Niabella yanshanensis: one gene and its partners. The main gene of each other region encodes a partner of the protein of the gene in region 2 in a complex. Links are inferred from orthologs where the notes say so. Each region holds a gene or a part of one and is shown on either strand. Other genes may lie near its edges.

Region 1 (8,564 bases), 2.2 Mb from region 2 along the record:
ATGGCGATAATATATATACGACAACGGCCCTTGTCCCTTCCCTGTCCTACTATTCCCTCAGAGAAAAAATTGAAGCCGGTATTATCTGTTGGGGCAGGTACGCATTCTTAAAAGAGAAAGATTCCTACTCTGGTGCGGATGACCATATTGTATAGGGATATGGCGGCCTCTCGCTTAATGGAGCTGCAGGAGTTGCTTATTTTATAAATAAAGCTATTTCCCTGGATGCGTTAATACAGTACTCTAATAACCACCTGAAAGAAATATCAGGTGCAAATGAAAAGCAAACAACAAACGCATTTGGCCTTATGGTCGGTATTTCTGTATTTCTTTAATTCAAGCTGTTTTTCTGAAACCATAAACAGGCCTGCTGCAAACCACATTCCCGGCATCTAGGATTTCTGGCGATACAGGTATACCGGCCATGCAGGATCAACCAGTGATGGGCTTTATGAATAAGCGAAGCATCAATATTTTTAACCAGCTCTTTTTCAACTGCCAATGGTGTTGAAGCTTTTTGCGATACAAGACCTATTCTCTTACTCACCCGAAACACATGGGTGTCTACAGCCATATTCGGCTGCTTCTCTACTACAGACGTAATTACGTTAGCCGTTTTACGCCCTACCCCCGGTAACGTAACGAGTTCGTCAACCGTCATCGGTATCTCCCCGTTAAAGTCACTCTCTACTTTTTGTGCCATCCCTACCAGATGCTTACTCTTGTTATTGGGATAAGAAATACTCCTGATCAATGGGAATACATCTTCGGCGGTTGCCTTGCTCAAACTCGCGATGTCGGGATACTTTTCAAATATAAAAGGGGTCGTAAGATTTACTCTTTTGTCGGTACATTGAGCCGACAAAATTACGGCTACCAATAGTTGATACGGATTATCATATACTAATTCTGTCTCCGGCTCGGGCATATGAACCGAAAAGTAATCCACTACAAACTGGTAACGTTCTTTTTTTGTCATCCATTAATACTTTATTGATAAGAATAAAGATAGTATTTAGTGCAACTGAACAACAAGTTGCTTCATCATTATAGCAAATAATTCTACTGTTATGAAAAAGTTGATGGTTGCTGCATTATTATCATTGGCTCTCTTTTCACTTTTGTCCTGCTCTGTGTCAAAATCTGCGTTTGATACTACCAGGATAAAAGCAGGTATGAGCAAAAAAGCAGTAATAGAACAGCTGGGCAAGCCTTACAAAACAGAGTTCTTTACCAATAACTACAGCGAGGTTATTGAACGCTTGCAATATATAAAATTTGTTCTCGGAAATCCCTACGAAGTACATTACCTCGAATTCAGGAACGATAAGCTTATTTCACTAACATCTCCTCCGCCCGTCTCGAATCAAAGAGACCATCACACTAACGAGCTGCAGCCTTAAACAGCCAGGAATCTTCCACTGCTTTTACGGTTACTGCTGCCCCTGCAAAAGCTGCTGCTGTAATATTCGGTTGCGCTAATGCTACTTTAATTTTCTTTGACTGCAGGGTAACTTTTCCCTGCATCAGCAAAAATATTTCTGCGGTCGCAATATCTACTACTATGGATTCACCTTTTTTTAGCTGGTAAGAAGTCAGGGTAAAGTCTTTAACAGGCGCTTTGTATGATTGTACAGATTTTCCTTTCGCCGGCTTCAGTATTTTAGGATGTGTTGCCTCACAACGGGTGTGTTTCAAAAGCTCCACCGTGTCTATATGTTTTGTAGTCAATCCGCCACGTAATACATTATCACTGCTGGCCATAATTTCGACATTCTGCCCTTCGAGGTAGGCATGTGGTACACCGGCATCCTGGAAGATGGCCTGGCCTGTTGTTAAATGTACCAGGTTGAAGAAGTATACCGAGAAAATTCCGCGGTCAATAACACCCGGCCTTCCAAACGTTAAAGCAGCCCTTGCCGCCCAGAAGTCTTCATTACTTTTTTCAAGCTGGCCATTTTGATATAACGGAATGATACGTGCCAACAGTGATTGCAATAAAGTATTCACTTCATCCTGCGGCATTTCCATTGACATTTTATATAACCCCGCATAGCCTTTCTTTTTAAAAACGGCCTTGAATTTTTTCAGCTCTTTCACTTTATCCAATACAGATATCAGCTCCTCTTCCGGCTTAAACCCATGCAAAAGGTAAAACTCACTCATCGCCACCATCAACTCCGGCTTATGATTTGCATCTTTATAATTCCTGTCAGGTGCTGTTAATGGCACTCCTGTCTCATTTTCTTTTTCAAAATCGATAGCAGCCTGCGCTTTGGAAGGATGTACCTGTATCGACAACATATCTTTTACATCCAGCACTTTTAAAAGATAGGGCAGATTACCAAAACGTTTTAATACGGTTGAACCCAGCGTGGCGGCCAGGTCTTGTTCAACATAATCCCGTAGCAATACCTGCGTTCCATTGGCAAGTGTTATTTTACAATCTGCCTGCGGATGCACACCCAGCCAGTACTCGGCAAATGGTTCGAGGTTAGGATTTTCAATTTGTAATAAGGACGGAATATAAGAAGTGCCACCCCAATCGTAATGTTTAATACTCCCGGCTAAAGACGCTAATTGTTGCATAGAAATATTTGTAGTAAATTCAGGTAAAGATAAGCATGGCTATTCATAACGACATCGGCAAAAATGGAGAATCTCTCGCTGCTGCTTATCTGCAAAGCAAAGGTTACTCCATTGTATGTAAAAACTGGCGGCACTCCTATTATGAAATTGATATCATTGCCAATAAAGGAAAAAAGCTACATTTTATAGAGGTAAAAACGCGCAGCTCTGAATTGTTTGGCCACCCCGAAGACAGTGTAACCAAAAAGAAATTCAGATTTCTTAAAAATGCCGCGGACGAATACCTTTATTTAAATCCGGGACACCAATGGATTCAATACGATATTCTGTCGATCACGTTTCAAAAAGATGGCTCCCCGGAATATTTCCTGCTGGAAGATGTATTTCTTTAAATTGCAGAAGCCACTGAGAAAACCGCCTATTGTGTTGTGTTTGAATGAAATTTTATGTAGGTTTGTTTCCTTTGAAACTCACTCAAAATAATAAACGAAAAAACATGAAATTTTTAAGCATTGCCTGCATTGCCGCCACCATGGCCCTGATCAGTTGTAAGGATGGTGGTAAAGAAGTAGCTTCCGCGCCTTTCTGTTCTGACACCACCTGCCTCACAGAGCCTATTAAATTTGAATCCGAAGCTCCAGGCAAGCCTTTTGTCCGTATCAATTTTAAAGATTGCCAGATTGATTCTATCCATTGGGAAAAAGGCGGCATGGGCCTGATCAAGGACATTATTTTCAGCGAGTTTATACCCAACACTGTTAAACCGTCCAAACAGTTTATCAGCTGCGATATTGTTGAAGGAAAATATGCATGGCTTAAATTTAACGATTGTGCTACCGGACGTGGTTTTCTAATTAAACTCCCCTTTGAAAAAGCCGGAGGCAGCACCGATAAATACACCAGCGCTATCAACAATTTTGATCCGAAGTTCAAATTAGAAGATGGCCTTGTGGCTTATTACGATAATACATTTATTTACGTTGTAGACATCACTACGGGTCAAACCGCAAAACAATTGCTGACAGACCAGGGGGTAACCGATATTGACTACAATAACGTACATGGCCTGATTGACTCCGTAAATATCACCAAATCTAATATTTACGCCAAACTCAACGTTGATAAGAAAGAAGTAATCCATAATAACCCACTTACGTTTAAGTAAACAATGTGGGAATCTTATAAAAAAGGATTTAAGGTTTATCTGCAATTAGAAAAATCCCTTTCAGATAATTCTACAGAAGCATATTTGCGGGACCTGGATAAACTGGTACAATTTCTTGAAATAAAAAATATAAAAAAAAATCCTGCAGCTATTACGCTGCAGGATTTGCAGTTTTTTATACAATGGATTGGCGAACTGGAAATGACAGCTACCTCGCAGGCCCGTATTATTTCAGGTATCCGGGCCTTTTACAAGTACTGTATTTTAGAAGATATAGTAGCTGAAGATCCTACCCTTTTGCTGGAAGCGCCTAAAACCCGCCGGACTTTACCCGATGTACTAAGCTTCTCGGAGATCGAGAACATTATCGCGCAAATAGACCTGAGTAAACCCGAAGGCGGCCGCAATAAAGCCATATTGGAAACCCTTTACAGCTGTGGCCTACGCGTCAGCGAAGTAGTTAACCTGCGCATATCGCAGCTATACCTGGATGTAGGGTATATTCGGGTAACCGGCAAAGGCGATAAGGAGCGACTGGTACCCATTGGCGACGCTGCTACTAAGTATATCAATATTTACAGGCAAAACATACGCAACCTTATTTTAGTAAAAACAGGCAATGAGGACATTCTTTTTTTAAACAAGCGGGGACAAAAACTCACCCGTGTGATGATCTTCCTGATCATTAAAGACCTGGTTCAAAAAGCCGGGATTAACAAAACGGTGTCCCCCCATACATTCCGGCATTCGTTTGCTACTCATTTAATAGAAGGCGGAGCCAACCTGCGCGCCGTTCAGGAAATGCTGGGGCACGAAAGCATCACTACCACCGAGATCTACACACACCTGGACAAAGAATTTCTACGTAAAACACTGGAGCAGTTTCATCCTTCTTTCCGCTGATTTATTTTTTCGAAACGCTTAACCTTTCAGTGCGTTATATGTTTTACTGTAGCATGTAGCTCATTGATATTTGCTACTTTTATCAAGTCAAAATAAAAAACAAACCACACATGAAAAAAATTGTACTGTCTGTTGCATTCTTCTGCGCATTGTCTTATGCCAATGCACAAATCAAAATGCCCGCTCCCAGCCCGGCGCAAACGGTTAAGCAGGAATTCGGATTATCTAATATCGAGCTTTCTTACAGCCGCCCCGTAAAAAAAGGAAGGAAAATATTTGGCGACCTGGTGCCTTATAACGCGGTTTGGCGCACCGGGGCCAACGGAGCCACTACCCTTACTTTTGGTGATAACGTAGTTATCGGGGGTAAAGAAATTCCTGCCGGCAAATATGGGCTGTTAAGCATTCCTGGCGCCGCCAGCTGGACGCTCATTATAACAAAGCAAACTGACGTTACCAGCCCAGCAGCTTATAAACAGGAACAGGATGTAGTAAGAGTAGCTGCCAAAGTAAAACCTTCCGGTACAAGCGTTGAAAATTTCACCATCCAGTTTGACAATATTCAGCCCGAAAGCTGCGACCTGATCATCAGCTGGGACAAATCAATCGTTACCCTGCCTATCAAAACTAATGTGGATGCGAAGATCATGGCTTCAATCGAAGAGTCTATGAAATCTGATAAACCTGCTTATTTTCAGTCGGCCTTTTATTATCTCGAAAGCGGCAAAGACCTGAAACAGGCTGAAACATGGTTCGCAAAAGCAGTGGAAGCACAACCCAACGCTTTCTGGATCCGCTACCAGCAGGCGCGCGCTTTAGCTAAACTGGGTAAAAAAGCAGAGGCAAAAGAAGCAGCATTAAAATCAAAGGAATTGGCCAATGCAGCCAACAACCAGGATTATGTAACTTTAAATAACAAACTGATCAGTTCATTAAAATAGATCACCCATGAAAAAGCATCTTTTGTTGTATCTGTTAACATGCTTTACGCTGACCACTATAGCTCAGGCTCAGAAAGCATACACGTTAAAGTTTAATCCGCCTGACGAAAGCCAGTATGCAGTGGCATTGGTTAGCCAAACCAAAATGATCCAAAACATCATGGATCAGAATATGGACATGAATATGGATTATAACCTTAACAGTACGTATAGCATCGCTACAGAAGGCAGTAATAAAAAGCTGACCCTTGTTTATGACAAATTCGATATGAATATGCAGATCATGGGACAGCAGGTGAAGATGAGCAGTGAAGATACTGATACCACCAATGAGGCAAGTGCGGCTTTCAGAGCGCTGAAAGGTCAAAGTATGTCTCTATTAATGAACGAATATGGTAAGGTACTCCGAATCGAAGGTGCGGAGGAGATGCTTAATAAAATGGGGGGAGCAGGTCAGCAACAGGAAGCCATAAAGGGTGTGGTTGGTGAAGACGCTTTAAAAAATATGATTGAGCAATCTTTTGGTTTTTACCCAAAGACCCCGGTTAAAGCAGGCGAATCCTGGTCAACGGAAATGAGTTTGAAGCAACCTTATATCATTGCCGGGTCGGCCACCTACACATTGGTAAAAGTAGAAGGCAAGAAAGCATTCATCGATTTTACAGGTAAACTGTCTACAGACAGCAGTGCGTCGATGACCTCTAATGGTATAGAAGTAAACTTTGCTATTGAGGGAACATTTTCCGGGAGCTCGGAAGTTGATACTGACACAGGCATACCGCTAAAATCCGTTATACAACAAAAGATGAAAGGCAATATAGAAGCAGGAGGTCAAAAAATACCTATGGCAGTAAGTTCCGACATCACGATGACTACGGCGCGAAAGCAATAGTTATTATGACAGGCATAAAAATGGGCTTCGATGATCGAAGCCCATTTTTTATTAGCAGTATAAGCATATATTACATTGCCAGACTGCTTATTTCTTTAATTGAAAAGTTTCCAGAAATTTAGTATTGAAGTTACCATTAATGAAATCTTCATTTTTCATTAACTGTAGGTGGAAAGGAATCGTGGTTTTCACCCCTTCAATTACATATTCACTTAAGGCCCTGTACATCGTGTCAATAGCCTCTTTACGGGTACGGGCAACAGTAATCAGTTTGCCAATCATTGAATCATAGTAAGGGGATATGGTGTAGCCGGCATAAACATGGCTGTCTACCCTTACACCATGACCACCTGGTACATGCAGGTTGGTAATCTTACCCGGAGACGGACGGAAGTCGTTGAACGGATCTTCTGCATTGATACGACATTCAATACTATGCATATGAGGGAAGTAATCGTTGCCGGATATTTTTTCACCCATCGCAATTTTGATCTGCTCTTTGATAAGGTCAAAGTTGATTACTTCTTCTGTAACGCAATGCTCTACCTGTATACGGGTATTCATTTCCATAAAGTAGAAATTGCGATGTTTATCTACCAGGAATTCGATGGTACCTACACTTTCGTAGCCGATAGCAGCAGCCGCTTTTTTGGCCGCTTCCCCCATGGCAGCGCGCAGCTCATCGGTCATAAAAGGAGAAGGAGATTCTTCTACCAGTTTTTGGTGACGCCTCTGAATAGAACAATCGCGCTCACTCATATGACACACATTGCCAAACTGGTCGCCGGCAACCTGTATTTCGATGTGACGGGGCTCTTCAACAAACTTCTCCATATAAATACCGTCATTCTTAAAAGATGCTGCAGCTTCCATCTTAGCGGTGTCATATGCTTTCTCCATTTCGCTCTCGTCCCAAACAATGCGCATGCCTTTACCGCCGCCGCCGGCTGTAGCTTTTAAGATAACCGGATATCCTACTACTTTAGCTAATTCTTTCGCCTCTTCTATACTTTCCAGCAAACCCTCGCCGCCGGGCACTACAGGTACACCCGCTTTGATCATGGTTTCCTTAGCAGTGATCTTATCCCCCATTTTATTGATCATATCTGCAGTAGGACCAATAAATTTAATATTGCTCTTGTTACAGATATCAGCAAATTTTGCATTTTCAGCCAGGAATCCATAGCCTGGGTGCACCGCATCGGCATTGGTAATTTCAATGGCTGCCATAATATTCGGGATATTCAAATAAGACTCGGAACTGGCCGGACGACCAATACAAACCGCTTCATCCGCAAATTTTACGTGCAGGCTTTCGCTGTCGGCAGTAGAATATACAGCAACCGTTTTAATACCCATTTCCCGACAGGTTCTTATAATGCGTAAAGCAATCTCACCCCTGTTGGCTATTAATATCTTTTTAAACATAATTTTTTAATGTGCTAATATGATAATGTGCTAATACGATAATGATACCGCACATCTATTTATATAAAAAAACTAGGAATATAACTAAAAGGATTTTTCTTTCTGGATGTCGACAGAATCTTATTCAGAATTTTACCAATCTCCTCCAATTTTATGAGTAAGTCAGATGCTGAAGGATATTCTTTCGAGTAATCGCATAATGTAAGCCAGTACTGGGCTTCATCTGCTTCCTTGGCAGATATCTTGATCTTATGTATAAAGTCTGCCTTGCTTTCAGAATTCTGAGCTTCAAATGCATTGGCTCCAATAGAAGTTCCTGATCTAAATAACTGCTTACTTATTGCAAACTTTTTGTCCTGGTCCAATTTGCCACAGTAATCAATAATTAATAAAGAAAACTCGAAACTCAGCTTTAGGATCGGATTTTTCTCTATAAGGTCTTTTTGCATAAACCATTTTTTTGATTAGCATATTAGCAAATCAGCTCATTATCGCATTATTATGCTGTCTCCACTTCAAACAAAGGCTGATCGAACTCAACCGGAGAAGCATCCTCAACTAATATTTTCACGATCCTTCCGCTGATTTCACTTTCTATTTCGTTAAACAACTTCATGGCTTCTATTACGCACAATACTTTTCCGGG
Region 2 (2,997 bases):
AAAAATTTTTCGATGAGGCAGCAGACAAGGCTGTAGGAAAAACCGTACGTATCAATAATCTCCCCTACCTGGTTTTAGGCGTGCTGGACAGCCGTGGTTCTACGTTTGGCTTTAGCAGGGATAATATGGCCATCATAGGTTACCGCAACCTCGCTAAGAATTTTGCCGGTAATAATACTTCCTACGTACTTGCGGTAAAGGTAGATGATATCAATAAAATGAACGAAGCTATGGGAGAAGCCGAAGCGCTGTTCAGGGGAGTCAGAAAAACTTTGATCACCGAAGAAAGCAATTTTGTGATGGACAAAAGCGATAGCATGGTAGAAAGGGCTATGAATAGTCTGGGCTTTTTGACTATATCGGCCACGGTAATAGGACTGATCACTCTTATAGGGGCCGCCATAGGGCTTATGAATATTATGCTGGTAAGCGTGGCAGAGCGCACTAAAGAGGTAGGGCTGATAAAAGCAATTGGCGGTAAAAGTAAAGTGGTAAAAAAGCAATTCCTGCTCGAAGCAGTGATCATCAGCATACTGGGAGCCATTTTCGGAATCATCCTGGGCATTTTGGTTGGCAATAGTTTTGCTGTTGTATTAGGTACAGGATTTGTGGTGCCCTGGGGATGGGTATTATATGGCATTTTAATTTGTAGTGGTGTAGGTTTGCTGGCAGGGTTGTACCCGGCGATAAAAGCAGGAAAACTCAATCCCATCGAGGCCCTTCGGTACGAGTAAGTACGAAAAGGCATAATTTCCACACTTCACCTCATCTGAAAAAAATTATGTACGTTTGTACCTTATCTAAAAATATATTTATCTACTTATGGCTGAGGAGATAGAAGATTTTGATGCCGATCTGGCGGGTGAACAGGGAAAGGACCAGAAAACAGGCTGGTTCCGCAGGATTAAGAAAGGCATTTTAACAAAAACGTCTGAGAAGAAGGAAACACAGGAAGGTTTATGGACCAAGTGTCCTGAATGTAACTATATTTCTACTTTTGCTGAGCTCAAAGAGCAACTATATGTATGCCCTAAATGCGATTATCATCATCGCCTGAACAGCTATCAGTACTACGAAGTATTGTTCGACAATAACGAATACGAAGAGCTTTTTACCAATATTAAAAGCAAAGACCTGTTAGGCTTTACTGACCTGAAACCCTATAAAAAAAGGCTGGAAGATATCTGGTCCAATAGCAGCCTGAATGATTCAATACGCGTGGGCGTTGGTTTGGTAGATGGCGAAAAAATGGTGATTGCCTGTATGGACTTCGAATTCATTGGTGGGTCGCTGGGTAGCGTTATGGGAGAAAAATTCGCCCGTGCGGTAGACTATTGTATCAAACACAAGCTACCTTATATGGTCATTAATAAAAGCGGAGGCGCCCGTATGATGGAAAGTGCTTTTTCGCTGATGCAAATGGCTAAAACCAGCGGTAAGCTGTCTCAGTTAAGCGATGCCCAGTTACCTTATATTTCCTTATTAACCGACCCTACATTTGGTGGCGTATCTGCCTCCTTTGCTATGTTGGGAGATCTGAATATAGCGGAACCCGGAGCGCTGATAGGCTTCGCAGGTCCACGCGTTATTAAAGAAACCATCAAAAAAGATCTTCCGGAAGGTTTTCAGCGAAGCGAATTCCTTTTAGAACATGGATTCCTTGACTTTATTGTAAACCGTAAAGTTTTAAAAGAAAAGATAGGAACCGTTATCCGGCTTTTCAGAAATTAAAACGAGTTAACAGGTTGATAGGTTTACGGGGTAACAGGTTTTCCATCCTTCAACTTGTAAACTTTAAACGCTTAAACTTACCCCTTGGCTTCACCCATTTCCATAAAGAACCGTTCTGCATTTCATGAGTATTTTATTGATGATACTTATGTGGCGGGAATGGTATTGCTGGGGACAGAGGTTAAATCCCTGCGCGAAGGCAGAGCCAGTTTTAATGACAGCTATTGTATTATTCACAAAGGTGAAATATGGATCAAGAGCCTGCACATCTCCCCCTATTCACATGGCACGGTCAACAACCATGATGCAGACAGAGATAAAAAGCTCCTGCTTCAAAAGAGGGAGATCAGGAAAATACAGGCCAAGTTAAAAGAAAAAGGCTATACCCTTGTACCGCTTAAGATATTTATGAACGACCGGAACTTTATTAAAATAGAGTTGGGTTTAGGTAAAGGCAAAAAGCTGTACGATAAAAGAGAAAGCATTAAACAAAAAGATGTGGAGCGTGAAATGAAGCGCTTCTTAAAATAGTATTCCCTACCTTAGCGATATATCCGCAACAGTACAGTTGTATTCCTTTTTATTAGTCCCCGGTCATATCTTACCGGATCACCCTCAACATGTACATGAAAAAACTTTATATCCTATTCATCGTAATAGCTATCCAGTTTAAGCTGCAGGCACAATTTACTGATAGTACTACCAGGCTTGTAAAACTCACATCCGGAGGTTCGATTAATAAAACAAAAGATGGATCCAATTATCTCTTTAATAACAATGCACAGTTCAATGTTCGAAAAAGACGTACGGTTTTAAATTCTTCAGCTTCCTGGATTTATGGTATGAACCCCGAAAAGCTTACCAATAATGATTTTACCTTATCCAGTAATGTAAACCTGTATCGCCATTTTACTGACTTCTATTACTGGGGATTGGTCAATTATACAACCAGCTACTCACTTAATATTAAAGCACAGGGACAAGCGGGGATTGGTATTGCCTATAACTTTATCAATAAGCCTAACCTATGGCTCAACGTAAGCAATGGTATGATCGGAGAAACCAGCCGCATTATACAGGGCGACACTGCTGTTATCAATTATCAAACCATACGAAATTCTTTAAGGGTTCAGTTTATGTTCAAGCTGGGCGATCGATTAACCTTCCGTACCGGTAATTTTTTCCAGCCGTCATTAGAATACATCAGTGATCATATTATTTCCAGTGATACAGAATTTACTTACCAGCTCTGGAAAGGACTCAACC
Region 3 (8,534 bases), 210 kb from region 2 along the record:
GGTAGTGCAAAATCCCATCTCCTGCAGGTACTGTTTTACACCAGCGGGGCTACCTTCTGCAAACAAAGAAGTGATGATGTCTGTGAACTTCAGGTGTAAAGGCAATGCTTGCGAAAATTCACCTGCGAGGCAAAGACGTATCATGTCTCCAAACTCTTTGGGATAAGCGTTAGCTACCACCGATATAACTCCTTTGGCTCCCAGTGCGATCATGGGTAGCGCAATAGGATCATCTCCGCTGATCAGCATGAACCCGGCTGGTTTATACTTCATGATATAATTGAATTGCTCAAAACTACCCGAAGCTTCTTTTGTAGCAATAATGTTTTTACAATCATTGGCAATCCGAACGGTAGTTTCAGCGCTTACGCTCTGGCCGGTACGTCCCGGTACATTATACATGATTATCGGTAAAGGTGCTACAGCGTCAATGGTTTTATAGTGCTGGTATAATCCTTCCTGACCTGGTTTATTGTAATAAGGCGCTACTGAAAGAATGGCATCGTATCCATCCAGTTTCATGGTTTGAAAAGCATGAACTACTTCTCGTGTGTCATTGCCGCCAATACCCGCTACCAGGCCAATGCGACCCGCAGCTTTTTCCTTTACGAAATCGAACAACTCCTGTTCTTCTCCACGTGTAAGGGTAGCACTTTCGCCTGTAGTACCTGCTACAACCAGGTATTCTATTTTATTTTCAATCCAGAAGTTGATCAGGTTTTCGAGTGTGGCCCAATCAAAATCGCCATTAGATGTAAAGGGAGTTACTATTGCAATACCGGTGCCGGTAAGTTTTTGTTGTAAAGACATTTTAGTCCGAAATTTGAGATGATAGGTGATAGTTGACAGATAACGGATATACATCACGTATCTAACATAACTTAATTGGTTTTATTTTTCAGTTGAAGTGCATGCTTTTAGCTTCGGCAGATAATCAGTTTAAAATGATAGCGCCAACGGGTGTAAGGATATTGTATCGCGGCTATCCCGTAAACTACTATCTTTCATCTGTTACTACACTTCTTCCCAGAAGCCCATTTTGCTGAACTTTTCTATACGGGCTTCAACACGTTTCTCAGGTTTCATATTCTTTATTTCTGCGAGACCTGCTAATATTTGCTTCTTTAAATTTTGAGCGGCCAGTTCATAGTCCCAATGTGCTCCGCCATCAGGCTCGGGTATAATACCGTCTATAAGGCCAAACTCTTTCATTTTAGTAGAAGTGAGTTTTAGTTGTTCTGCCGCTTTCATTTTATAGTCCCAGCTACGCCAGAGAATGGTGCTGCAGTTTTCGGGAGAGATAACCGTGTACCAGGTGTTTTCCATCATATACACTCTGTCGCCCACACCTATGCCTAATGCTCCGCCACTTGCGCCTTCGCCAATGATAATACATATTACCGGCACTTTCAAACGCATCATTTCGTAAATATTGCGGGCAATCGCTTCGCCTTGTCCCCGCTCTTCGGCTTCCAAACCGGGGAAAGCTCCGGGAGTATCGATCAATGTAATAACCGGTTTATTAAATTTTTCGGCCAGCTTCATCAAACGCAGGGCCTTACGGTAACCTTCAGGATTTGCCATACCAAAATTGCGTAACTGGCGCTTTTTGGTATTAGATCCTTTTTGCTGGCCAATGATCATTACTGTTTGACCATCTAAAGAAGCAAACCCGCCTACCATGGCTTTGTCGTCCTTAATGTTACGGTCGCCATATAATTCCGTATAGTTCTCCGTCATCAGCTCAATATACTTATGTGTATAAGGTCTGTCCGGGTGCCGGCTTAATTGTACACGCTGCCAATCGGTAAGATTATGAGTGATGGTCTTACGCGTTTCATCTACTTTATTTTGAAGCTGCTCTATCTGGCCGCCTAGATCGATGTCCGTTTTCTTTTCTCGCTCAGTAGTTAATTCAATTTCGTCCAATAAATCCTTTATTGGTTTTTCAAAATCAAGGAACTGCCTGTTTGCATTTTGGGGCATAATCAATGCTTTTATATGAGGCGGCTAAATTAATGATTATTTAGCAATACCGGGAGTTGTAGTGGATAACTGTAAAGGGGCGCTGTTTTAAAAGTCGTTTTTTGCGGCATGAGGAGCTGATATTTCGATAAATTGTTAGGTGGCAATGGAATGAAGACGCATTAAAGTGAAGGAAATATAGTGATGGTGGTATGGTATGAATTTTACTTTATTTTCGCGGCCCGTTGATAAAACGCAGTGCTTTTTTGCAGCAGGCCGAAGTAGCTCAGTTGGTAGAGCAGCTGATTTGTAATCAGCAGGTCGGGGGTTCGACTCCCTTCTTCGGCTCATAAAAAAGGCTGGTAAAGTGATTTACCAGCTTTTTCGTTGATGAGGAACTTTAGAATTTATCTTATTTGTCCGTTACCCTCCAGTATCCATTTTTCTGTTACGAGCTTTTCCAGGGCAAATGGCCCACGGGCATGTAGTTTTTGTGTGGAAATGCCGATCTCTGCTCCCAGGCCAAACTCTTCACCGTCCGTAAATCTTGTAGACGCATTGGTATAAACTGCGGCTGCATCTACTTCGGTAACAAAACGTTCGCAGGCTTTTTTGTTTTTGGATACAATGGCTTCTGAGTGTTTGGTGGAGTATTCGGCAATATGGTCCAAAGCCTCATCAATATCCTTAACGGTCTTTACAGCACATTTCAAAGACAGGAACTCCCTGCCGAAATCTTCCGGTTTTGCTTTGATTAAATAGGGGTAGCCTTTTAAGTTTTTATAAGATACAGCATCTGCGAAAATTTCAACCTCATACTTCTCAAAAGCTGGCTTTAATAAATAAAGGAAATCGGTGGCAATGTCTTTGTCTACCAAAATGGTATCTGCGGCATTGCAAACCGAGGGTCTGCTTACCTTGGCGTTTACCGCAATAGCTACTGCTTTTTTGAGGTCGGCGGTCTTTTCTATATATACATGACAAACGCCTGCGCCTGTTTCAATAACCGGTACCAGGCTGTTCTGACGAACAAAACTGATCAGGCCTTCAGATCCCCGCGGTATCAATACATCCAGGTATCTGGTAGCCGTAAACATTTCCTGTACTACTTCCCGTTGAGGGGGTAGCAGGCTTACCGTGTTTATATCCAGGCCAAATTCTTTTAACGCTGTTTGTATAATGCTGATAGAAACTTTGTTAGTATGCTGTGCATCGCTGCTACCCTTTAATATACAGGCATTCCGGCTACGTAAGCAAAGTGCCGCAATATCATAGGTAACATTGGGTCGGCTCTCATAAATGGCGCCTACTACTCCCAGTGATACCGCTACCTTTTTAAGCCGGATACCATTGGGTAAAGTTCTTTTAGCAAGAACGGTTCCTGTAGGATCGGGGAGTAGCGCAATGTTTTTAATAGCATTGGCAATATTTTTAAGCCGCTCGCTGTTGAGCATTAAGCGGTCGTTCTTAGGATCGTTCGGTTCTTTTGCCGCCAGGTCTTTTTTATTGGCTTTTAAGATAGCCGCTTCATTTTTGAGAATACCATGGGCAATGGCTTGCAATAAGCCTTTTAATTGCTTTTCCGGCAGTTTTTGTAAAGCTATTTTAGCTTTATTGGTTTTGATGAGCGTTGTTTGTATTGACATGTTGATGGTTCTTATATGGTATGTACCTTTTGCGAAAGTAGGATTGATTAGTTTGTTTAATTCTCCAGTATATTTACTGGGGCTACAAAGATTGAGCAGTGTTCTGTTTAATTGGCTAATGCTCTTCCCTCTTATATAGTTTTTCGAAGTATTTACTTCGTTTCAATATCGGCTGCCGAAGGCCGGTCTGGCAAATTATTATACGGTATTTTGGGGGTGAAGTTGCTCATTTTGATAAGAGTAATTTTTTACACTCGTTTTTACAACGAGTGTAAATTTATGCATTTTTAGCCCTCTTTTTTTTGCTTCGTTTTTGTTATTTTTTTTAATATTAAACCAACACTATATCGTTAGCATGTGCAGCTACAACATTTTTTTCCTTTAGTTGTTTCTTTAATTCAGCGCTGCTTAATTTGGTTTTGGCAATGCCAATAATGATATCATCCTCACCCATTAATTGCACCACTTCACCAATCGCAAAACTCCCTTCAATGCCTGTAATTCCCACTGTTAATAAACTCTTTCTTTCTGCTACAGCTTTTGCCGCTCCTTTATCGAGCTTGACGTTACCCAAAGTGATGGATCCGCTGGCCAGCCATTTCTGCCTGTTTTTTAAATTGGATTTTTGCGCATGAAACCAGCTGCCTGTTTTTTTATTTAAAGCATCTGTAATAGGAGACGCAGATTTTAGTCCGCACATGATTACATGGATACCTAAATTGGTGGCCAACCTGGTGAAGGTTAATTTTGATAGCATCCCACCCAAACCAAATTCAGATTTTTCTCCCTTTTTTACCAACCCCAGAACATCTTTGTCTATGGCTTTTATTTCAGGGATGATCTTTTTTTCTCCATTTAAGAAACCACCCACAGAGGTACATAGTACTAATGTTTCGGCATCAAAAGCAATCGCCAGTAAGGTGGCTAATTCATCGTTGTCGGAAAATTTCAGTTCGAGGTCGCTGATGACATCGTTTTCATTCACAACAGGAATAACATTGTGCGACCAGAATGTATTAAAGGTGTCGCGCAACTGTAAAAACTGCTTCCGGTTACTGAAATGTGATCGCTCACACAAAGCCTGAGCTACGGTAAGCCCGCTCCTTTGGAAATAGCTTCTGTATAGTTGAATCAGTATGGGATTGCCTATGGCGGCTGCTACCTTACGTTGAAGCAGGGTGCCCTTATAGCCCGAAAGATATTTTTTACCGCTACTAACGGCTCCGCTACTCACCAAAACGATCTTGTAGTTGGTATGGAGGTTACCTATGTCGGTTACGATCTTCTTAATAACAGCTTTATTAATATTGCCGTTCGCGTTGGTGATAACTGCAGAACCCAACTTTATCACTAAAACCTTTTGCCTCATAAAATTAAAATGTATGCAAATTTAGTATACTACATCAAAATTGCAGGAATATCAAGTAAGTACAGGACAGAAAACCTGCCGGGAATGGTATTACTGGATTAATTTTTCCAGCACATAATAGGTAATAGGGCAAAACTCGCTGTTTTTTAAGGTCAGGGCCTGGCGTTTGATCAGCACATCCTCGTCGGTATACGGAAAACGGGCACAATCGGAGGGGCGCTGTTCGTATATATTGCAGGTATTGTCTGCGGCAAGGAAAGGGCAGGGGGACGATTTTACTACAAAATCACCATCTTCATCCACACGGAGATAAGTATCTATAAAAGCGCTTTCTTTCATGCCCAGATGTTTTGAAATGCGCTTTACATCCGGTGTTTTAAAGCGGGGGGAATAATTTTTACAACAGTTGGCGCAGCTAAGGCAATCTACCTGTTCAAAAGCTTCTTCATGAAGGGCTGGTAAAGATTTCAACACTTTATTTTTGTCGGTCCTTTTCAGAAACTGTTGGTACTGTTTACGATGTTCTTTAGATCTTTTTTCCCAGTTCTGAAGTATATCTTTTGCCATTATTGATTGCTTTGTTCCAGCTCTTCCTGTTGTCTCATCTGCTCGCTGGTTTGACGGCTGCCATTATGGCTCCATCCGGGTGGTCCAAAAAGATAACCTAACTTTTGTTTGAAAGTCAGGTTTTTTTGTTTCAGATCTTTAAAGATATTGATCCATTCGTAAAATACAATGGTAAATGCATTTTCTTTCTCCATAGGAGTGGTAAGGCCATATTTGATGGGTTGATATGATGCTGCAGGCAGCTCTTTTTGGAAGGTTCCAAAAATTTTGTCCCAAATGATCAGGAACATACCCATATTTTTATCGAGGTATTTGGGATTAGAGCCATGATGCACGCGGTGATGTGATGGCGTAACAAAAATATATTCCAATATCCCCAGGTTGCCCACTTTTTCGGTATGTATTAAAATTCCCCAGATCTGGGTAGCAGAGTATATAAAAGCAATATCTATCGGATGAAAGCCCAGCCATGCGATAGGAATGAAGTAGACAAAGCGGTACAGGGGCTCTAAAACTGATGACCTGAATCCTACGGTAAGGTTGAATTTGGGAGACGAGTGATGGGTGAAATGGGTTGCCCAGAATAAACGGCATTCATGATCTACCCGGTGCAGCCAGTAATACATGAAGTCCTGGAACACTAATAACGTAAGCCAGTACAGCCATGGTGCTTCAATAGGCGCCACTAGCCGGTGGTTATAAAAAAACAGCAATACGACGCCTATGTACACAGAACGAAAGGCCAGATCCAGTCCGCCATTTAATAGCATCAGGTAGATATTCTGAACGGTATCCTTAAAAGAATAGGTATTCTGTTTTCTTAAGTGACTAAAAATCAGTTCTATACCAATTACAACCATATATAAGGGCGTCGTCAGTAAAATTAACAGTTGTTCTTTGGCTGTGTCCATAATGGGCGCAAAGATAAATAAGTTTATATTTTGGTATTCAGGCTAATCTGCTAACGGTTACATTAATACAAAACAAAATACTTATGCACATGTTATGTGTATTATGGCAGATGGTCAATCGTATGCACAAAAACAGCTGATAAATTACCATTACCTTTGCACATCCTCCGAAGGAGCCTCCAAGGGAGTTCTGCTGATCTTCGGTCAAAAATTTTAATTTCTACCACACTATGAGTATTTTAGAACTCCAGTCAAAAGAGTTTGCAAAAAGGCATATCGGGCCTAATGAAGCTGAAACCCAAAAGATGTTGCAGGAGACGGGGTTTAGCAATTTGGATGGCTTAATTGAGAAGACTGTACCTTCCGGTATCCGGATGAAAACTGCGCTTCGGATTCCAAGGGCCATGAGTGAGCATGAGTATTTGAGGCATATCAAGAACGTGTCTCTTAAAAACAAGATTTTCAAGAACTATATCGGGCAGGGATATTACGGTACCATTACACCCTCGGTTATTTTGCGTAATATTTTTGAAAACCCGGGCTGGTACACGCAGTATACTCCCTATCAGGCAGAGATTTCTCAGGGCAGATTGGAAAGTCTTTTAAACTACCAGACTTTAGTAAGCGACCTGACGGGATTACCGCTGGCCAACGCTTCTCTCCTGGATGAAGCAACAGCCGCTGCGGAAGCTATGGCCATGTTCTTTAACCTAAAAAACAGGCAGGACCATATTGAGAGGCCCCGTTTCTTTTTAGATGCGGCAACTTTTCCCCAAACGAAAGATGTAATTCATACAAGAGCTATTCCTTTTGGTATTGAAGTGATAGAGGGAGATTATAAATCGGTAACGATCGATGAAACTTATTTTGGCGCACTGGTACAGTATCCCAATAACGTAGGTAGCATTGAGGATTACAGCAGTTTTATCAGTGCTGTTCAGCATATTGGCGGGCATGTTGTGATGGCAACAGATCTGCTGGCGCTTACTGTTTTAGCCGCTCCGGGGGAGTTAGGCGCAGACGTAGCTATCGGCTCCGCCCAAAGATTGGGTGTACCCCTGGGTTATGGGGGGCCGCATGCAGCTTTTATGGCGGCAAAAGATGATTTTAAGAGGGTAATGCCCGGCCGCATCATTGGTGTTAGCGTGGATGCTCAGGGTAACAGAGCGCTGAGAATGGCTTTGCAAACCCGCGAACAACATATAAAAAGAGAAAAAGCTACTTCAAATATCTGTACTGCGCAGGCATTGCTGGCCAATATGGCTGCCATGTATGCCGTTTATCATGGTCCGGCAGGACTGAAAGCAATTGCTGAAAGAATTGCGATATATGCGCAAACGGTGGCCGCAGAAATAGAGGCGCGCGGTTTTGAGCTGGTTAGCGAATATTTCTTTGATACTATTGTGGTAAAAGCTTCAGATATAGCAGCTATAAGGCAAAAAGCCGAAGCTCAGAAGATCAACTTCAGATATATTGGTGATAACCTGGTAGGTATTTCAATTGATGAAACAATTATTGTGGAGGATCTGTTTGATATCATTAACTGCTTTGAAAATGATACAGATCCCGTTGCTTTTGATATTAATGCCGATTCAGGCACCTATCGTCTTCCAGAAGCATTGATCAGGAAGTCGTCCTACCTGACTCATGCTGTTTTTAACACACATCACAGCGAAAGCCAGATGATGCGTTATATCAAATACCTGGAAAACAAAGACCTGTCTTTAAATACCTCGATGATATCCCTGGGAAGCTGTACCATGAAATTGAATGCGGCAACCCAAATGATGCCTTTAAGCTGGTCGCATTGGGCCAGTATTCATCCTTTTGTCCCTGTGGATCAGGCGGGTGGATATAGGGAGTTGGTTGATAACCTGAGTAAATATTTATGTGAGATTACGGCCTTTGATGCCTGTAGCCTTCAGCCCAACAGTGGAGCGCAGGGCGAATATGCCGGTCTGCTTACTATAAAGGCATATCATGAAGCACAGGGCAATCCGCATAGAAATGTGATGTTGATCCCTATATCTGCACATGGTACTAACCCTGCATCTGCGGTTATGGCTGGTATGAAAG
Region 4 (8,621 bases), 2.2 Mb from region 2 along the record:
CGCAGCTCATCGGTCATAAAAGGAGAAGGAGATTCTTCTACCAGTTTTTGGTGACGCCTCTGAATAGAACAATCGCGCTCACTCATATGACACACATTGCCAAACTGGTCGCCGGCAACCTGTATTTCGATGTGACGGGGCTCTTCAACAAACTTCTCCATATAAATACCGTCATTCTTAAAAGATGCTGCAGCTTCCATCTTAGCGGTGTCATATGCTTTCTCCATTTCGCTCTCGTCCCAAACAATGCGCATGCCTTTACCGCCGCCGCCGGCTGTAGCTTTTAAGATAACCGGATATCCTACTACTTTAGCTAATTCTTTCGCCTCTTCTATACTTTCCAGCAAACCCTCGCCGCCGGGCACTACAGGTACACCCGCTTTGATCATGGTTTCCTTAGCAGTGATCTTATCCCCCATTTTATTGATCATATCTGCAGTAGGACCAATAAATTTAATATTGCTCTTGTTACAGATATCAGCAAATTTTGCATTTTCAGCCAGGAATCCATAGCCTGGGTGCACCGCATCGGCATTGGTAATTTCAATGGCTGCCATAATATTCGGGATATTCAAATAAGACTCGGAACTGGCCGGACGACCAATACAAACCGCTTCATCCGCAAATTTTACGTGCAGGCTTTCGCTGTCGGCAGTAGAATATACAGCAACCGTTTTAATACCCATTTCCCGACAGGTTCTTATAATGCGTAAAGCAATCTCACCCCTGTTGGCTATTAATATCTTTTTAAACATAATTTTTTAATGTGCTAATATGATAATGTGCTAATACGATAATGATACCGCACATCTATTTATATAAAAAAACTAGGAATATAACTAAAAGGATTTTTCTTTCTGGATGTCGACAGAATCTTATTCAGAATTTTACCAATCTCCTCCAATTTTATGAGTAAGTCAGATGCTGAAGGATATTCTTTCGAGTAATCGCATAATGTAAGCCAGTACTGGGCTTCATCTGCTTCCTTGGCAGATATCTTGATCTTATGTATAAAGTCTGCCTTGCTTTCAGAATTCTGAGCTTCAAATGCATTGGCTCCAATAGAAGTTCCTGATCTAAATAACTGCTTACTTATTGCAAACTTTTTGTCCTGGTCCAATTTGCCACAGTAATCAATAATTAATAAAGAAAACTCGAAACTCAGCTTTAGGATCGGATTTTTCTCTATAAGGTCTTTTTGCATAAACCATTTTTTTGATTAGCATATTAGCAAATCAGCTCATTATCGCATTATTATGCTGTCTCCACTTCAAACAAAGGCTGATCGAACTCAACCGGAGAAGCATCCTCAACTAATATTTTCACGATCCTTCCGCTGATTTCACTTTCTATTTCGTTAAACAACTTCATGGCTTCTATTACGCACAATACTTTTCCGGGCGTAATAATATCTCCTTCTTCTACGAAATTTGATTTATCAGGCGATGGTCTGCGATAGAAGGTTCCTATCATCGGGCTTTTAACAATGGTATTATTGCTTGAAGGCTCCGCTTTTACTTTTTCAGCAGAAGCTGCTGCTGCCGGAGTTTGGGGTGCTGTTATTTGTGCAGGCGCTACCTGAACCGGTAAACTCTGAACAGGAAAAGGAGGGGCTGATACTACCTGTGTAATTGCCTCCTCTTTTTGCTTGATTGTTAATTTAAAATCTTTCTGCTCTATATTTAATTCTCCGATATTAGATTTATTGATCATCTTGATCAATTCCTGAATTTGCCTAAAGTCCATACTTTTCAATTTGACAGCTTTGGGGGTTAATACAATTTTTTGTGTAACAGCGCTCGAAACGAACATCTAAGGTAAGTAATCAATAAGACTAAACAGCAGATTTCTGCTAATTTTTGGCACTGTAGGGCCATAATTAAAAATGGCCCACAACCTGTACCGATCAGAGCCATTTTAAATATCCTTACAATTAGTCTTTTACGCGTTCTACGTACTCGCCGGTCTTGGTGTTTACTCTTATCAGCTCTCCTTCGTTCACAAATAAAGGCACGCTAACGGTAGCACCAGTTTCAACTGTTGCGGGTTTTAAAGTACGTGTAGCGGTATCCCCTTTTAAACCGGGCTCTGTGTAAGTTACCAGCATAACAATTTTATCAGGCAATTCCACGCTTACAGGCTGTTCAGTTTCAGTGTTAATAGCAATGGATACCTCCTGGCCTTCTTTTAAAAACTGCGGTGCATCAATCAGGCTCTCAGCTACACTCATTTGCTCAAATGTGCTGTTGTCCATAAAGTTGTATCCGGTTTCGTCCTGGTAAAGATATTGATACGCTCTTTTCTCCACTCTAACCGGGAAAATATTATCTCCGGAGTTCCAGGTTTTTTCGATTGTTCTGCTATTGTCTACACCTTTCAGTTTTGCCCAAACTTTTGCAGCTGCACGAGCTGTTTTGTTTTCGCCAAACTCAACTACCGAGTAAAGGCTACCGTCCAGTTTGATGATCATGCCACGGCTGATATCTGCAGTATTTGCCATTATAATTTTTTTTAGGGCGCAAATATAGCATTTTTCAATAGCCCTCTGTAATTAATCGCAGTTTATATAGGTATAGAGATATAAGAAACAAGCTTGGACATCATATTAAATATAATTATATTTATATAATTTCAACAGTTTTTTAAATTTTAATAGAATTATTGTTATGTTTACAATTAATTAGTATTTATTTAATATGAAAATTAAGTATGCAATTAGTAAAAACAAAGTACGAAATCCGCAAACAATATCAAATTGAATATAAATACTATACGAATTCATTTTAAACATTTTTCAAACTTTAAACTAGCGTCAATGAAAGGAAAACTTCTTTTAGCAACCAAAGCTCTTTTCATCTCTACTGCAATTTTTGCACAAACAGAACCAGAAACGGAAGAACCCAAAGGCGAATTACAAATTAACGGATCGGTTGATGCCTACTATCGCTACAATTTCGCCAACGCTAAGTCGGCAGGCGCGTTTAACAATAAGACCAGCTTTACCAATTCTCAAAATTCTATCGAACTGGGAATGGCTTCTTTAAAAGCCAGCTACACCAAAGGAAAAGCCGGCGTAGTAGTAGATCTTGGATTCGGCACCCGGGCTACCGAATTCTCGTACGCAGAGTCGGGCATTTTACAAGCTGTTAAACAAGCTTATGTAACTTATAATCCAACAGATAATATCAGGATATCAGCAGGTAAATGGGGAACTCACCTGGGCTATGAAGTATTGGACCCGCAACTCAACCGTAACTATAGCATGAGCTATATGTTTTCCTACGGGCCTTTTTCACATACGGGTTTGAAAGCAGACTTTACGTTAGGAAACGGATTCGGGCTTATGGCCGGTGTTGCCAATCCAACCGACTTCCTATCGGCTTCCTTCGCAAAAAAGAATGCCATAGCACAGTTTAGCAAAACATCGGAGCATGTGAATGCATTTTTAAACTATGTGGGAGGCAAAGACACTGCAGGCAACAACATTAACCAGATAGGCCTTACGGCAACAGCTAAGATCAGTGATATGTTTTCGCTTGGTTATGATGGAACCGTTAAAATGATCGACCCTGTAGGCGGCGGTTCGGGCAAATGGTGGGGATCAGCTTTATACTTAAACCTTGACCCAACTGAAAAATTTGGCATCACACTAAGAGGTGAATATTTTGACGATAAAGATAAAGGTCTTGTTTTTGGAACCTATGGAGATGTAGATCCCAAGGGAACTTCAATAACACAGGCTACCTTATCGTTTAACATCAAACCGGTTAGCGGTCTGGCTATTATTCCTGAGTTCAGGATCGATAGCGCCAAAGACCCTATATTTAAGAAAAATGATGGTAGCGATACCAAAAGTGCTGCATCTGTCCTGGTGGCTGCAGTATATTCATTCTAGTACTTTGTTTTACACTGCTTATAGAAAAAAACCTCCTGCGAGCAGGAGGTTTTACTTTTTAAATATCGATGGCGCAGTTGACCCATTCACCGTCAAATGACGCATTATATTTTTTGTAAAAATTGATAGCAGGCTCGTTCCAGTCCAACACCTGCCAGCACATTCTCCTGAGTCCTTTTTTACGGGCTTCGTCAATCAATGCCTCGAATAACAGCTTTCCTATTCCTTTCCCTCTCATCTCTTCGGTAACCAATATATCCTCGAGGTACATAGCCTGGCCTTTCCAGGTAGAAAACCTTATATAATATAAAGCGAAGGCTACTATCCTGCCCTCGTATTCGGCTACAAAGCCCCACCAAACAGGATTGGCTCCAAACCCACTTTCCGAAAAATGGTCCAGGCTTACCGTAACTTCCGCCGGAGCCTTTTCATACTCGGCCAACTCCCGCACCAATTCTAAAATGCGTGAACAATCAGGCGCTTCCGCAGGGCGTATTTTTATATCAGATGACAAAGAGTAAGTAATAAGTAATGAATAATGAGTGATAATTAAATAACCCGGAACCTTAAACTACAAACATTGGCTTTAATATGCCCAGTCAATAAGTGTAGCACCCCAGGTAAATCCGCCACCGAAGGCCGCAAGTACCAGCTTATCGCCTTTTTTCAACCGGCTTTCCCACTCCCACAAGCACAAAGGAATAGTAGCTGCCGTGGTATTGCCATATTTTTGGATATTGATCATTACCTTTTCTTTAGGCAAACCAATACGATTGGCTGTCGCATCAATAATACGCAGGTTGGCCTGGTGCGGTACCAGCCAGGCAATATCATTACCGGTTAAGTTGTTTCTTTCCAGAAGCTCTGCACTTACATCAGCCATTCCTTTTACGGCAAACTTAAATACAGTCTGCCCTTCCTGGTAAGCGTAATGCTCCCGGTTGGCTACTGTTTCGGCGCTGGCAGGATAAGCGCTGCCACCAGCCTTCATCCTTAAGTACTGAGCTCCGCTCCCGTCACTTTTCAACAGGCTGTCTTTTATACCCAATCCTTCCTCGTTGGGCTCTAACAGGGCCGCGCCGGCACCGTCCCCGAAAATAATACAGGTAGTTCTGTCTGTATAATCAACAATGGCGCTCATTTTATCGGCGCCTACAACTATTACTTTTTTGTAACGACCGCTTTCAATCAGGGCCGTCCCCTGCGTAAGCGCGTACAAAAAACCTGAACATGCCGCAGACACATCATACCCGAAAGCATTAACTGCGCCTACTTTATGAGCTACGAGATTCGCTGTTGCCGGGAACACCATATCCGGCGTTACGGTTGCAACGATAATACAATCTACTTCGGTAGCATCAATGCCACGCTTTTCCAGCAATCCCTTCACAGCAGGCACAATCATTTCACTTACCCCTTTTCCTTCACCTTTCAATATCCTTCTTTCCTCGATACCAGTCCGGGTACGTATCCACTCATCGTTGGTCTCCACTATTTTTTCAAGATCGAAATTTGTTAGTTTATCTTCTGGAACATAGCCGTTAACCGCTGTGATTGCCGCTGTAATTTTGTTCGCCATTGCTTTCTTAAAAATATTTTGCCGAAGTACTCCTTCGGGGACGCCAAAGGTAGTGGAATTTATGATTTGTGATTTATGATTTGAAATTTGATATTTGACAAATGATCAGCTATTTAAAAGGAACATTTGTAAATATTACACCATCAGCCACGATCGTAGATATTGGCGGCATCGGATACGAGGTTAACATCAGCCTTAATACCTATTCGAAAATACAAAACCAGGAAAAAGGCTTATTGTATACACATGTTATTATAAAAGAAGATGCGCATCTCCTTTACGGATTTAGCGATATACAGGAAAAGGACATATTTTTATTATTAATAAGTGTCTCGGGTATCGGGGCCAATACGGCTCGCCTGATCCTGTCTTATATGAAGCCGGAAGAAGTAAGTTCCGCTATTTTACATGAAGACAGTAAAGCACTGGAGCGGATCAAAGGCATCGGCAAGAAAACAGCGGAAAGAGCTGTTTTAGAGCTCAAGGACAAAATAGGCAAACAGCATACAGATATTGTAATAACACCAGGTAAATCAACCGTATCTTCTGTAAAGCAAGATGCGCTCGAAGCGCTGCTGGCACTGGGCATCAACCGCCAACAGGCAGAACAAAACCTGTCGAAACTACTGCAGGCAGAACCTGAACTCGCTTTGGAAGACCTGATCAAGAAAGTATTGAAGGAATTGTAACGGGATGCGGGATATTAGATACCAGATATTAGATACCAGATATTAGATACGAGATGTATAGGGAATACGGGATAATAATAATTTCCCGCCGGGAGTTATCTATTATCCACTGCCTATTAACTACTCACTATTCCCCTTCACCTTATTTCCGCTTAAAATCCCCCCGCTTCCAGGCGTTGATAAATTCGGCCCAGGCTGCCGGGCTGAATATATTCATAGGCGGTATCTGTCCCTGGTAACGGGCGCGTTGAAATACGTTATTCAATTGCCGGTTGGTCATTTCCCGGCCATCCTGCGGCAATTTGGCTAAATACGCTCTTCTGGCTTCGGGGGTATTGGCCTTCCGGAGTATCTCCAATTCATCTTCCGCAATGGGGACGTTAACGAAATCCCTGGCAAACTGCTCCGGTGTTGGCCGGGGCCTGATAATTGCTACAGGCAGAAATGCAGTATCCTGTACCAGGGTTTTTACAATGCTATATTGGCTGCCTTTTAAAGTATCGGGAACATGGACCGAACCAGGCAGAAAGCTGACGTGCGAAAATTCGATCACATCGCCTTTTAGTACTGCAATTGAAAAAACGCCCTCATTATTAGTGATGGTTCCTCTTTTGGTTCCTTTTACGGTTACGCTCACGGCAGGAATTGCTTCCAGGCTATCAGCAGTCATGATCACCCCAAAAAGCTGAACCACAGAATCACGGGCTTTTTCAAATTGCGCGCTTGCCGCGGTTACCCCCATTAAAAAGCTAACTAAAAACAATATCTTCTTCACTGCGCCAAAATTAAGTACATGATTTTTAATAAAGACAACAATTTGGCTGCATAGGTGTTTAACTTTGGCATTTATATTTGAATTTAACATAAGCTTTAATAATGACGAAGGAAAAAGTATTGGATGCGTTAAAAACAGTATATCATACTGGCAATGAAAAAGATATTGTAAGCGCAGGTATTGTACAGGATCTGACTATCGAAAAGTATTATATTTCATTTAGCCTTATTGTTGACACCAACGATGCGGACCTCAGGTTAAAGCTTAAGAGTGAAGCCATTAAAGCTATTAAAGAACAGGTTAATAAAGACGCGATCATAAAAGTAGCATTTCAAAATAAGCCTGTGGCAGATACCGTTTATGAGCAGGAGCAAAACGCGCCCCTTTCGGGCGTAAAAAAGGTAATTGCGGTGATAAGTGGTAAGGGCGGTGTAGGCAAAAGCACGGTATCCGCCAACCTGGCACTGGCACTGGCAGAATCCGGCGCCAAAGTAGGCCTCATGGATGCAGATATTTATGGCCCCAGCGTTCCCATTATGTTTGGCGTACGCGGAGAGCGTCCCTTAATGAAAGATGTAAATGGCAAAGGAGTCATTGTTCCGCTGGAACGATTTGGTATCCGGCTCCTGAGCATTGGATTATTAGTAGATGAAAGCAAGGCCGTGGTGTGGCGCGGCCCCATGGCCAGCAGCGCTATCCGCCAGTTTGTTACCGACGTCGACTGGGGGAACCTGGATTACCTGATCGTAGACATGCCTCCAGGCACCGGAGACATACACCTTACCCTGCTTCAAATGATCAAAGTTTCGGGCGTTGTGATTGTAAGCACCCCGCAGGATGTAGCGCTTGCGGATGCTAAAAAAGGTATTGCCATGTTCGGCCAGGCCCAATTAAATGCAAGAATACTGGGACTGGTAGAAAACATGAGCTACTTCACACCGGCCGAACTACCTGATAATAAATATTACATTTTCGGCAAAAAGGGTGCTCAAAAGCTGGCCGAACAATACGAATTGCCCTTCCTGGGAGAAATACCTCTGGTGCAAAGTATCCGCGAAGGCGGGGATATCGGCATCCCGGTAATGGTAAGTGATGATGAAGTGAGTAAAAAAGCTTTCAGGGATTTGGCGAGCGAGGTAGAAAGCCGCGCCTGACAACATTTTTAGTAGTAGTTGTTTGCAAAAGATCGTACAGTCCTTCTTTTGCAAAAAGAAGCTGGCCAATTTTAAGATCAGACCAGCCTGGTTTTACCTGATAGGTGAAAACAGGAATTCCATTGTTTACTGCGCAATCAACATAGCAGGTATCAATGTTGTTTTCCGCTATAGCCTCTACATCTTTAAGCTGGTGTAAATGAGTTGAAATTAAGAATGAAGAAGGTTTAAACCGGGCTAGTCCATTGATTGTAGCTTTACTAACCTCAATAGCATCTTCGATATTGGTGCCTTTAAAAAGTTCGTCGAAAATGGCAAAACATCTTACACCTGCGATTGCCTTTTCTACGACCTCCTTCAATCTTACTATTTCCAGCATAAAATGGCTGTAACCATTCATCATATCGTCGTAATGATTGATAGAGACCGTAATCAAATTGTAGAACGGCGTTTGCACTGCAGTTGCAGGAACAGCCATACCGACATGTGCCAGGTAAACACAAATACCAATTGCTTTTAAAAAGGTAGA

Evidence for each region.
Region 1: the proteins of accD (region 2) and accC are in contact, whole or in part, in a solved structure (PDB 8UXZ), measured with the Escherichia coli proteins. The link is inferred for Niabella yanshanensis from one-to-one orthologs.
Region 3: the proteins of accD (region 2) and U0035_RS07300 are in contact, whole or in part, in a solved structure (PDB 8UXZ), measured with the Escherichia coli proteins. The link is inferred for Niabella yanshanensis from one-to-one orthologs.
Region 4: the proteins of accD (region 2) and accB are in contact, whole or in part, in a solved structure (PDB 8UXZ), measured with the Escherichia coli proteins. The link is inferred for Niabella yanshanensis from one-to-one orthologs.

What each region holds. Positions count from the first base shown.
Region 1 is NZ_CP139960.1:4,302,118-4,310,681, reverse strand. Bases 5,749-8,564 are described here. They hold accC (acetyl-CoA carboxylase biotin carboxylase subunit), read right to left. Parts: upstream 7,919-8,564; coding sequence 6,578-7,918; downstream 5,749-6,577. Other genes in these bases: accB (acetyl-CoA carboxylase biotin carboxyl carrier protein), read right to left, coding at 8,418-8,564; U0035_RS17915 (four helix bundle protein), read right to left, coding at 7,978-8,367; U0035_RS17925 (DUF6263 family protein), read left to right, coding at 5,749-6,490. Also shown: U0035_RS17965 (hypothetical protein), read left to right, coding at 1-155; nth (endonuclease III), read right to left, coding at 332-979; U0035_RS17955 (hypothetical protein), read left to right, coding at 1,071-1,403; manA (mannose-6-phosphate isomerase, class I), read right to left, coding at 1,384-2,589; U0035_RS17945 (YraN family protein), read left to right, coding at 2,625-2,981; U0035_RS17940 (hypothetical protein), read left to right, coding at 3,086-3,754; site-specific tyrosine recombinase XerD, read left to right, coding at 3,758-4,657; U0035_RS17930 (DUF2911 domain-containing protein), read left to right, coding at 4,768-5,598; more of U0035_RS17925, read left to right, coding at 5,606-5,748. UniProt on the Escherichia coli protein: This protein is a component of the acetyl coenzyme A carboxylase complex; first, biotin carboxylase catalyzes the carboxylation of the carrier protein and then the transcarboxylase transfers the carboxyl group to form malonyl-CoA.
Region 2 is NZ_CP139960.1:2,074,887-2,077,883, forward strand. The notes cover bases 1-2,776. They hold accD (acetyl-CoA carboxylase, carboxyltransferase subunit beta), read left to right. Parts: upstream 1-822; coding sequence 823-1,731; downstream 1,732-2,776. Other genes in these bases: U0035_RS08305 (ABC transporter permease), read left to right, coding at 1-734; smpB (SsrA-binding protein SmpB), read left to right, coding at 1,816-2,262; U0035_RS08320 (DUF481 domain-containing protein), read left to right, coding at 2,358-2,776. In the rest of the region: more of U0035_RS08320, read left to right, coding at 2,777-2,997.
Region 3 is NZ_CP139960.1:1,854,815-1,863,348, reverse strand. Bases 1-2,786 are described here. They hold U0035_RS07300 (acetyl-CoA carboxylase carboxyltransferase subunit alpha), read right to left. Parts: upstream 1,987-2,786; coding sequence 1,015-1,986; downstream 1-1,014. Other genes in these bases: U0035_RS07290 (glutamate-5-semialdehyde dehydrogenase), read right to left, coding at 2,373-2,786; dapA (4-hydroxy-tetrahydrodipicolinate synthase), read right to left, coding at 1-810. In the rest of the region: more of U0035_RS07290, read right to left, coding at 2,787-3,611; proB (glutamate 5-kinase), read right to left, coding at 3,943-4,980; U0035_RS07280 (YkgJ family cysteine cluster protein), read right to left, coding at 5,071-5,547; U0035_RS07275 (sterol desaturase family protein), read right to left, coding at 5,547-6,458; gcvP (aminomethyl-transferring glycine dehydrogenase), read left to right, coding at 6,689-8,534. UniProt on the Escherichia coli protein: Component of the acetyl coenzyme A carboxylase (ACC) complex. First, biotin carboxylase catalyzes the carboxylation of biotin on its carrier protein (BCCP) and then the CO(2) group is transferred by the carboxyltransferase to acetyl-CoA to form malonyl-CoA.
Region 4 is NZ_CP139960.1:4,294,898-4,303,518, reverse strand. Bases 1-2,873 are described here. They hold accB (acetyl-CoA carboxylase biotin carboxyl carrier protein), read right to left. Parts: upstream 1,747-2,873; coding sequence 1,255-1,746; downstream 1-1,254. Other genes in these bases: U0035_RS17900 (outer membrane beta-barrel protein), read left to right, coding at 2,816-2,873; efp (elongation factor P), read right to left, coding at 1,934-2,500; U0035_RS17915 (four helix bundle protein), read right to left, coding at 815-1,204; accC (acetyl-CoA carboxylase biotin carboxylase subunit), read right to left, coding at 1-755. Outside these bases: more of U0035_RS17900, read left to right, coding at 2,874-3,895; U0035_RS17895 (GNAT family N-acetyltransferase), read right to left, coding at 3,954-4,409; U0035_RS17890 (beta-ketoacyl-ACP synthase III), read right to left, coding at 4,482-5,474; Holliday junction branch migration protein RuvA, read left to right, coding at 5,576-6,163; U0035_RS17880 (carboxypeptidase-like regulatory domain-containing protein), read right to left, coding at 6,306-6,938; U0035_RS17875 (Mrp/NBP35 family ATP-binding protein), read left to right, coding at 7,040-8,092; U0035_RS17870 (MutS-related protein), read right to left, coding at 8,055-8,621. UniProt on the Escherichia coli protein: This protein is a component of the acetyl coenzyme A carboxylase complex; first, biotin carboxylase catalyzes the carboxylation of the carrier protein and then the transcarboxylase transfers the carboxyl group to form malonyl-CoA.